Regions from separate parts of the Methylotuvimicrobium sp. genome, predicted to be linked through region 1. Evidence: predicted binding sites of a transcription regulator. Region 1 holds the regulator's gene; each other region holds the start of a gene.
What was found. The regulator HrcA, encoded in region 1, represses chaperone genes, less so after heat shock. The targets are predictions, from matches to a motif close to TNTTAGCACTCNNNNNNNNNGAGTGCTAANA.

Region 1 (3,152 bases):
CGTGACGATTTCTATCATACTGGGTGTTACCCATCGATGCACGACGACTTCGTTAACGGCAGTCTGCTCGCTAAAGACTCGGTGGTCGCGTATGATTTTGGTCCGTAATAAGTAACGTTTTTCCTCGCTATAATGGCCGGTTAAAATGTTATTGAGCTTAGGCAATAGTTCATAGGGCGAAATGTCGACCAAAAACCCGAGGCGTCCCAAATTGATCCCGACTAGTGGAATGTCGTATTGGGCGATTGCCCGCGCGGCAGATAAAAACGTACCGTCGCCACCAGCGGCGATAATCAGGTTGCAGCGCTGTCCGATAGTCTCGATGGCCGAGCTTTCAACGTCGGCGTCCGTTAAAAATTGAGCGCTCAAGCGGTCTACTATGACGGCATAGTCGTGCTGTTTAAGATAACGGTAAAGAATCGCTAAAGTTTCGGCAATTCCGGGGTCGCTGGCTTTACCGATAATGCCGATGGTTTTGAATGAGCTGTGCATTGTCATTAATTTAAGAAAGGATTTGATCGAATTATACTCAATAAGTCAAGGGGTGAGGTTTAAAAGGTGAAAGAAGAAAGGTCAAAGGTGCAAGCAGCAAGGGGAAAGATGAAAGGGGGTAGTCGAAAAAAGCTATTTTTAGCTAATTACTGTGTTCCCGCGTTTTAAACTCAAAAATATTTTTGAAATTGTTGGTGTTCATAGATTTTTAAGCGCCAGGCGCAGGGTGCGCGATGCGCACCCTGCGGCGCTCAAACTATCTTGGAATTTGTTGATGATCATAGGCTATAAAGCGCTAGTTATTTTCTCAAAATCCATAAAGCAGTCATTCTATCTGATATGAAAATCGGTAAATTTCGACACCCTAGGTATTTGGTCTGTGATGGGGGATGTTACGCGAGTTATGCTAAGTAGGTGTTTTTATTATATTTGCTGGTATTGACAAGCAGGGGGGGAGCTGCTAATTTGCGCCGCTGGCACTCGATGGGGTAGAGTGCTAATAAGATAGAGGGTTTAATGTGAATAATAATCAGGTGTTGAACGAAAGATCGCTGCAATTATTGAAAGCATTGGTTGAACGTTATATCCAAGACGGACAACCGGTAGGTTCGCGTGCATTATCTAAGGATACCGAATTAAAATTGAGTCCTGCAACGATTCGTAATGTCATGGCCGATCTGGAAGATATGGGATTAATTCGTTCTCCGCACACTAGTGCAGGCCGGGTGCCGACCGTGAGTGGCTATCGTTTGTTTATCGATTCGTTGCTCACGGTAAAGCCTCTGAACTCGGAAGAACTTAAACTCTTGCGCAAAAATTTAATTGCTAAAGATAACGTCAATGATGTCATCGGGATGGCATCGAGAATATTATCCGACGTCACGCGGATGGCCGGTGTCGTGACATTGCCCAAGCGCGAACTGGTCAGTTTACGCCATATCGAGTTTTTGCCGTTATCCAACACCCGCGTATTGGTCATTTTCGTGACTAATGAACAGGAAGTGCATAATAAAATCCTCCATACCTCAAAGCAATTTACGCCTGCACAATTGCAGCAAGCCGCCAATTATTTAAATTCCGTCTATTCCGGGTTAAGCCTAGCCGCAGTCAGAAAGGCCGTTCTGAAAGAGCTCAAAGACGCCCAAGAACAAATGAATAGGGAAATGTTGGATGCGGTGCAAATGGCTAAGTTGGCACTCGATCCCGAAAAGTCGGATGAAGATTATGTGTTAAGCGGCGAGACGAATCTAATGGGTTTTTCCGAATTATCGGACATGGAGAGGCTCAAGGAATTATTCGATGCTTTCAGTCAAAAGCGAGGTGTTATCCATCTACTTGATCAATGCTTAAATGCCGAAGGCGTACAAATTTTTATCGGTGAGGAGTCCGGTTATCACGCATTCGAACAATGCAGCCTGGTTACCGCACCGTACTCGATTAACGAACAAGTAGTCGGTGTTTTAGGCGTAATAGGACCCACCCGAATGGCTTATGAAAGAGTGATTCCTTTTGTCGATGTAACGGCAAAATTATTAGGCGCGGCCTTGAATCCCAAAACATAAGCCCCACATTTCTTGAAATAGAGTTTTTCCGTGGATACGGACCGTTTTTTATTTAAACCGGAGTTTAATAATGAGTAACGAGCAGGAGTTGCCGGAAAAGGCAGCGGACGAGCAAGCCGAGACTATTTTGGAGCAAAGCGCTGATGCGCAGCTAGATAACAATATAGACGAAAACAATCAGCCGCAGACGGCTGAAAAGGTCGATATCGAAGAGTTGTCGAAAAAGCTCGAAGAGGCCGAACAAAAGGCTACGGAAAATTGGGATAAAGTTCTGCGCATACAAGCGGAAATGGAAAATCTGAAAAGAAGAACCCAAAAGGATTTGGAAAACGCCCATAAGTTTGCGTTGGAAAATTTTGCCAAAGAGCTGTTGACTGTTGTCGATAGTTTAGAGCTTGGTTTGCAAGCCGCTATCGGTGATAGCCCGGAAGTACAAAAGTTTCGAGAAGGCAGCGAATTGACATTAAAACAATTCGAAGCCGTTTTTTCTAAATTCAATATTGAAGTGGTTAATCCGCTTGGGCAACCGTTTGATCCTGAGTTGCATCAGGCGATGGCTATGCAGCCATCTGCAGATGCCGAACCGAACTCGGTTATTAATGTATTTCAGAAAGGCTATGTATTGAATGGGCGCTTGTTGCGTCCGGCAATGGTTGTTGTCGCCAAAGCTGAAGACAATCCTCCGCAAGAAACACCAAAAATCGATGAACAGGCTTGAACACATTAAAACTGCCCCCATATCGTAATCGACTAATTTTTTAAATACACTCTCAAGTCTGGAGCAATCAATGGCTAAAATAATCGGAATAGATTTAGGAACCACGAATTCTTGCGTGGCTGTGCTCGAAAACGGCACCGCACGCGTCATCGAAAATAGCGAAGGCGCTAGAACCACGCCTTCAGTCATCGCTTTCACCAAGGATGACGAGGTGCTCGTCGGGCAATCGGCCAAGCGTCAGGCGGTAACCAATCCCGAAAACACACTGTTCGCAATCAAGCGTTTGATAGGCCGCCGCTTCAAAGACGATGTTGTGCAAAAAGATATTAAAATGGTGCCGTATAAAATCGTGCCGGCCGATAATGGTGATGCTTGGGTTG
Region 2 (3,152 bases), on a different contig from region 1:
TAAACGATCGGTAACTTTATGATTGATCTGCAAATAATTGATAACGACGAAGACATTCTGCGGTTTATCGACGATCCGAGCCTAAAAATACGAGTCGATCATGACGAAATAAAAGCCTTGATCGCGGTTGAAAGAGACAAGCCGCTTGTCGTTGTGCTTCGATATGAACTTCGCGAACAGCAAACCGCCGAATATATCGCGTTATTGAATGCGGCAAGTCCCGATAGCAAAATAATTTTGATCGCACCTGAATTGACCGATCGCGAAGTCATCGATTGTTTGCTATCGGGGGCTCAAGGTTATTTACAGTTTACCGATTTGGCAAGATTTTTTAATAAGGCAGTCAAGGTGATTCGGGAAGGAGAGGCTTGGGTATCCCGCCGAATTATCTCGTTGATGTGGAAAAAAATTCAACATCCGGTGAAAAAAGTGCAATTCGGGTGATTTTATTCATCTATTTTCCGCAAGTAGGGCAGTTCGGGTTTTTTCTTAATTTCATGCTGTTCCATTCCATCGTCAAACCATCTAGTAATAATAATCGCCCGGTTAGCGTTTCGCCGGCGCCGGTAATTAACTTAATTGCCTCAAGCGCTTGAATGCAGCCAATAATGCCGGTAATTGGCGCAATAACGCCGTTGGTTGCGCAATTCTGCATCTCTTCCCCCGTGTCCGAGTACAAACAGTTGTAACATGGGCTGTCATGTAATCCCGGTGTAAAAACCGACACTTGGCCTTCAAATCTTATCGCGGCTCCGGATACCAATGGTGTTTGGTGTTTGACACAGGCGCGGTTAATCGCGAATCGCGTCGAAAAGTTATCGCTACAATCGAGGACGATATCGGCTTTTTCTACGGTTTTATCGAGCGCGATTCCGGTCAAGCGTTGCTTGAAAATATTAACCTGAGTATCCGGGTTTAATTTTTTTAAGGTCTTTTGGGTTGAAATTACTTTGTCCGTCCCAATATCGTCGGTGTAGTGAGCGATTTGTCGCTGTAGGTTCGAAAGGTCGACTGTGTCGTCATCGTAAATAGTGATTTGTCCGACACCGGCTGCCGCGAGATAAATGGAAGCCGGTGAACCAAGGCCGCCCGCACCGACGATCAAGACGTGTGCGCCAAGCAATTGTTGCTGGCCTTCGATATCGATTTGCGGCAGCATGATTTGCCGGCTGTAGCGTAATAGTTGGTCGTCTTTCATATTTTAGGATAAATATCAATTTAGGTGCGAATGATGCCAAAGAACTTGACAGACTGCAAAAGCTGATTATTATTAGCACTCATTACTAGCGAGTGCTAATAATCCACTTTATTGTTTATATCGATTAGGAGATATTGATGAAAATACGCCCTTTACACGACAGAGTAATTATCAAACGTGTTGAAGAAGAAACCAAAACCGCCGGCGGTATCGTACTGCCTGGTTCTGCCGCCGAAAAACCGAGTCAAGGTGAAGTTTTAGCGGTAGGAACCGGTAAAGCGCTCGACAACGGTCAAGTTCGCGCGTTAGAAGTTAAAGTCGGCGATAAAGTGTTATTTGGTAAATATTCAGGTAGCGAAGTCAAAATCGACGGTGAAGAAGTCGTTGTGATGCGCGAAGAAGACATCATGGCTGTTCTGAGCTAACGGACTCTTTTTAACTGATTAAGTATTTAACATTAACCACAGAATCTAGGAATAAACATGGCAGCAAAAGAAGTTAAATTCGGTAGTGACGCACGTACCCTGATGGTTGCAGGTGTCAATATTTTAGCGAATGCGGTAAAAGTCACTTTGGGTCCTAAAGGCCGTAATGCGGTTTTAGATAAAAGCTTCGGCGCACCGACCATCACCAAAGACGGCGTCTCGGTTGCGAAGGAAATCGAATTGAAGGATAAATTCGAAAATATGGGTGCGCAAATGGTTAAAGAAGTCGCGTCTCATACATCCGATGTTGCCGGTGACGGTACCACAACTGCGACCGTTCTGGCTCAATCCATCGTTAATGAAGGCTTGAAAGCAGTTGCAGCCGGTATGAACCCAATGGACTTGAAGCGGGGCATCGACTTAGCCGTGACTACGGCGGTTAAAGCCATCGAAGCGGCAGCAACCCCTTGCACAGACAGCAAAGCGATTGCGCAAGTCGGCACGATCTCGGCCAACTCCGATGAGTCGGTCGGTCAAATCATCGCCGAAGCGATGGAAAAAGTCGGTAAAGAAGGTGTCATCACCGTCGAAGAAGGTTCAGGTCTGGACAACCAACTCGATGTTGTCGAAGGGATGCAGTTCGATCGCGGTTACCTGTCTCCATACTTCATCAATAATCAAGACAGCATGAGCGCTGAATTAGAAAATCCGTTCATCCTGCTGTACGACAAAAAAATCTCCAACATCCGTGATTTGTTGCCGGTACTGGAAGGTGTTGCCAAATCAGGTCGTCCGTTGTTGATCGTTGCCGAAGACGTCGAAGGCGAAGCGCTGGCGACTCTGGTTGTCAACAATTTGCGAGGCATCGTTAAGGTCGCTGCGGTTAAAGCGCCTGGCTTCGGAGATCGTCGTAAAGCGATGCTTGAAGATATCGCGATTTTGACTGGCGGCACCGTGATTTCGGAAGAAGTCGGTCTGTCTTTGGAAAAAGCTGAATTGGATCTTTTGGGCACAGCGAAAAAAGTGCAAGTCACTAAAGACAATACTACGGTTATCGACGGTGCTGGCACAGATGAAAGCATCAAGGCACGGGTAGCACAAATCCGCAAGCAAGCCGATGATGCATCTTCCGACTATGATAAAGAAAAATTGCAAGAGCGTTTGGCTAAATTGGCCGGCGGTGTTGCAGTGATCAAAGTCGGCGCGGCGACTGAAGTCGAAATGAAAGAGAAAAAAGCGCGCGTTGAAGATGCGCTGCATTCTACTCGTGCTGCGGTTGAAGAAGGTGTGGTTGCCGGTGGTGGTACTGCACTGGTCCGCGCTTTGAAATCGCTGGAAGGTTTGAAAGGTTTGAATCACGATCAAGACGTCGGTGTCAATATTCTGCGTCGTGCAATGGAAGAACCTCTGCGCCAAATTGTCAAAAACGCGGGGGAAGAGTCTTCAGTCGTCTTGAATGAAGTTGCAAAAGGTACAGGTAACTATGGTTACAATGCAGCAACCGGCGAATACGGCGACATGATCGAGAT
Region 3 (3,152 bases), on a different contig from region 1:
GGTTGGAGAATTCAAAGCCGAAGCCGCAGTAAATCGTTTAAAGGATCTCAATCCCAATATTGTTTTAAAGGCATACACTCAAAGATTGTCTCCGGAAAATGCTGTCGATTTGATTTCCCAATATGATGTCGTTGTTGATGCTACAGACAACTTTCCAACCCGTTATTTGATTAACGATTTTTGTGTTTACCTGGATAAACCTTTTGTTTCAGGATCAATAGACCGCTTTCAGGGACAGTTGAGTGTATTAAATTTTACAGATAATCAAGGCAATAAATGCCCAACTTATCGCTGCCTGTTTCCCAACCCCCCGGCACCCGAAACAGCACCAGATTGTTCGCAAAATGGTGTCATTGGCGTTCTTCCGGGAATTATCGGTAATTTGCAGGCAAACGAAGTTATAAAAATGATCTGCGGAGTAGGCGAAGTTTTATCAGGAAAAGTTTTGATGTTCGATGCATTGAGCAATCAAACAATGCTGTTTTCCATTCAACGAAACGAACAGGCTGTGCAGCAGGCTTTGCAAAATGCCCCGGATTTTGAGTCATTTGATTATGAAAGTTTTTGCAGTTCAAGTCAGCAAAAAATAAATGAAATCAGCGCTGTTGATCTGCACAAAAAATTACAAAACAACGAAAAAATACAATTGATTGATGTTCGTTCGATACCCGAATTCCAAGAGGAATTGCCGAATGCTATTCGCATCCCGCTAAATAATTTGCAGGCTAATATTCATAACATATTGAAAAACGATTGCCAGGTTGTTTTTTATTGTGACCACGGAATCAACAGCATCCGGGCAATTAGAATGCTGCCAAATCATCAAACACTTAAAAATGTATTTAATCTTACAGGCGGTTTGGTAGCCTGGTTGAAAGAGGAAAAAAAATAGAACCATGAACGCCAGAAATTATTTTATCCAGGGAGCTATCGATCCGGTTTTTATCGGTGAGCAGATAGCAAAACATAGCTCTAAACATGATATAGGCGCCCATTCTATTTTTCTCGGTCAGGTACGTGCTGATGAAAAAGTGGGGAAACATGTGGCCGGGATTGAATACTCGGCTTATGAAGACATGGCCAACCAGGCGTTTTCAAAAATTCGTGAAGAAGCTTTTGAACAATGGCCGTTAAATTGTCTGCACATATACCATAGTACCGGATTGGTAAAAACCGGAGAATTATCTCTTTTTGTTTTTTGCTCTTCCGGGCATCGTAAAGAAAGTATTAAAGCGATGAAACAGATTGTTGAAGGTATTAAACACAAAGTTCCCATCTGGAAAAAAGAAATCATGGAAGATAAATCTGTGCACTGGGTTCAGGAATAACTTTTAAGAACATTTTTATCGGAAAATGCAAGGTCAGTTGAAAATGTAATTTTTCTGGTAATTTATTCAATTAAATGCAAAAACAAAATAATAGTTTAAAAATACAAAATGATCGATATTAGTCCAAAATTCAGCACATTAAGATATGCGAAAGCCGAAGGAATTTTAACGGCTAATTCGGAAACAATAAAACGGGTGACTGAAAAAACTGTTCCCAAAGGAGATGTTTTACAGGTTGCACGGGCAGCAGGCATAACCGCTGCGAAAAATGCTGCTGCCTGGATTGTGTTTTGTCATACTCTTCCTTTGGATTGGGTGGGTATAAGTTTTGATATCGGCAAAGACACCATAAAAATTTCAGCGGAAGTAAAAGCAATCTGGAAAACCGGTGTTGAAATGGAAGCTATGGCTGCAGTTACGGGCGCGCTGTTAAACGTCTATGATATGCTTAAACCGTTAGATGAAAACATCTCTTTTTCCGATGTAAAACTGGTTAAGAAAAAGGGAGGCAAAAGCAGTTTTAAAGAATATTTTGCCGAACCATTAAAATCGGCTGTTCTTGTTATTTCTGATTCAACATATGCCGGAAACCGCGAAGATACGTCTGGAAAAATCATCAAACTATTTTTGGAAGATAAAGACCTCTCGGTTCCGGTCTATGAAATTTTACCCGATGATTCAGACCAAATATCAAATCGCTTGCGGCAACTAGTAGCTGAACATTTTGATCTGGTAATTACAACCGGTGGAACGGGTTTTGGCCCTAGGGACATAACTCCGGAAGCAACGGCCAAAGTCATCGAAAAAGAAGCACCCGGTCTGGCTGAGACTATACGCCGCCATGGTAAAGAACGCACACCTTATGCAATGTTGTCACGCGAACTGGCTGGCATATGCGACAAAACATTAATCATTAATTTACCAGGAAGTTCCAAAGGTGCGCAGGAAAGTTTGGAAGCACTTTTCCCTGGACTTTTGCATGCTTTCCCTATGCTGTGGGGTGGCGGACATGATGAAGAAAAACGCTGGGTAAAAAAGTGATATCCATAAATCAAGCTATTGAAATAATGAAGGAAAATATACCTGATAGAAAAGCAGGCGTTATTTCAACATCTGAATCCCTTGACAATGTTCTTGCCGAAAGGACGCTAGCAATAATCTCTTCACCCCGTTATAAAAACAGTGCTTTGGATGGCTTTGCTGTCTCCTGGGAGGATGTCGAAAAACCGTCGTGCTACCTTTTGCCAGAGAAAGCAGCGCAGGTTTTCCGGTTGGAGAAAAAATAGTGCCCCATTCTGCTTACCGAATCAGCAATGGTGCGATTGTTCCTGAAGAGCTGGATTCGGTTGTGCCTAAGAAATATAAAACTTAGGTTCCGAAGGAGATCAACTGCATTCGCTGTGGCTTCGGCGGTATAAATAGATTGTCGATTTTTTGTGCCTTTTGGGCACATCAATTGAATTGATATAACAAGAACCTGCTTTGAAAAAAATTACGTTAAACAGGGGTGACGGTTAGCTCCATCAGCAACTATGCAACTGGCAATATTTACCGGTCATATAAACTTAGCCCCCTCAAGCGGTGATGGCTGTAATTGATTGCTAATGGTTACACTGGTGGAGCTAACCGTCCATCCTGTTTGTTGAAATAAATGCTATTAAATAGTGTAAACAGCTTACAGACCTTCATCATCAATAATACCAATACATTTGATGCGCGTGTATTGGTTTTGGGTGCTTGTTGCCCAGGCGTTTTCTTACCTCCAAAAGAAGTACGTTAATTTCGACTCTTTTGTTAAGTAGCGAAAAGGTGATGAGGGTCTTT

Region 2: groES (co-chaperone GroES) is a predicted target of HrcA. The motif match lies at 1,269-1,299, and genes of this name have one in related genera.
Region 3: moaCB (bifunctional molybdenum cofactor biosynthesis protein MoaC/MoaB) is a predicted target of HrcA. The motif match lies at 1,381-1,411, and genes of this name have one in related genera.

The regions. Positions count from the first base shown of each region.
Region 1 is NZ_JBNGHF010000018.1:65,383-68,534, forward strand. It holds gene ACRJJO_RS10955 (NAD(+) kinase) at 1-492, opposite strand, end outside; gene hrcA (heat-inducible transcriptional repressor HrcA) at 1,011-2,054, shown strand; gene grpE (nucleotide exchange factor GrpE) at 2,125-2,772, shown strand; gene dnaK (molecular chaperone DnaK) at 2,843-3,152, shown strand, end outside.
Region 2 is NZ_JBNGHF010000049.1:21,287-24,438, forward strand. It holds gene ACRJJO_RS18065 (DNA-binding response regulator) at 19-444, shown strand; gene ACRJJO_RS18070 (HesA/MoeB/ThiF family protein) at 455-1,198, opposite strand; gene groES (co-chaperone GroES) at 1,336-1,623, shown strand; gene groL (chaperonin GroEL) at 1,681-3,152, shown strand, end outside.
Region 3 is NZ_JBNGHF010000002.1:183,133-186,284, reverse strand. It holds gene moeB (molybdopterin-synthase adenylyltransferase MoeB) at 1-892, shown strand, start outside; gene ACRJJO_RS02265 (molybdenum cofactor biosynthesis protein MoaE) at 897-1,328, shown strand; gene moaCB (bifunctional molybdenum cofactor biosynthesis protein MoaC/MoaB) at 1,437-2,369, shown strand; gene ACRJJO_RS02255 (hypothetical protein) at 2,366-2,614, shown strand.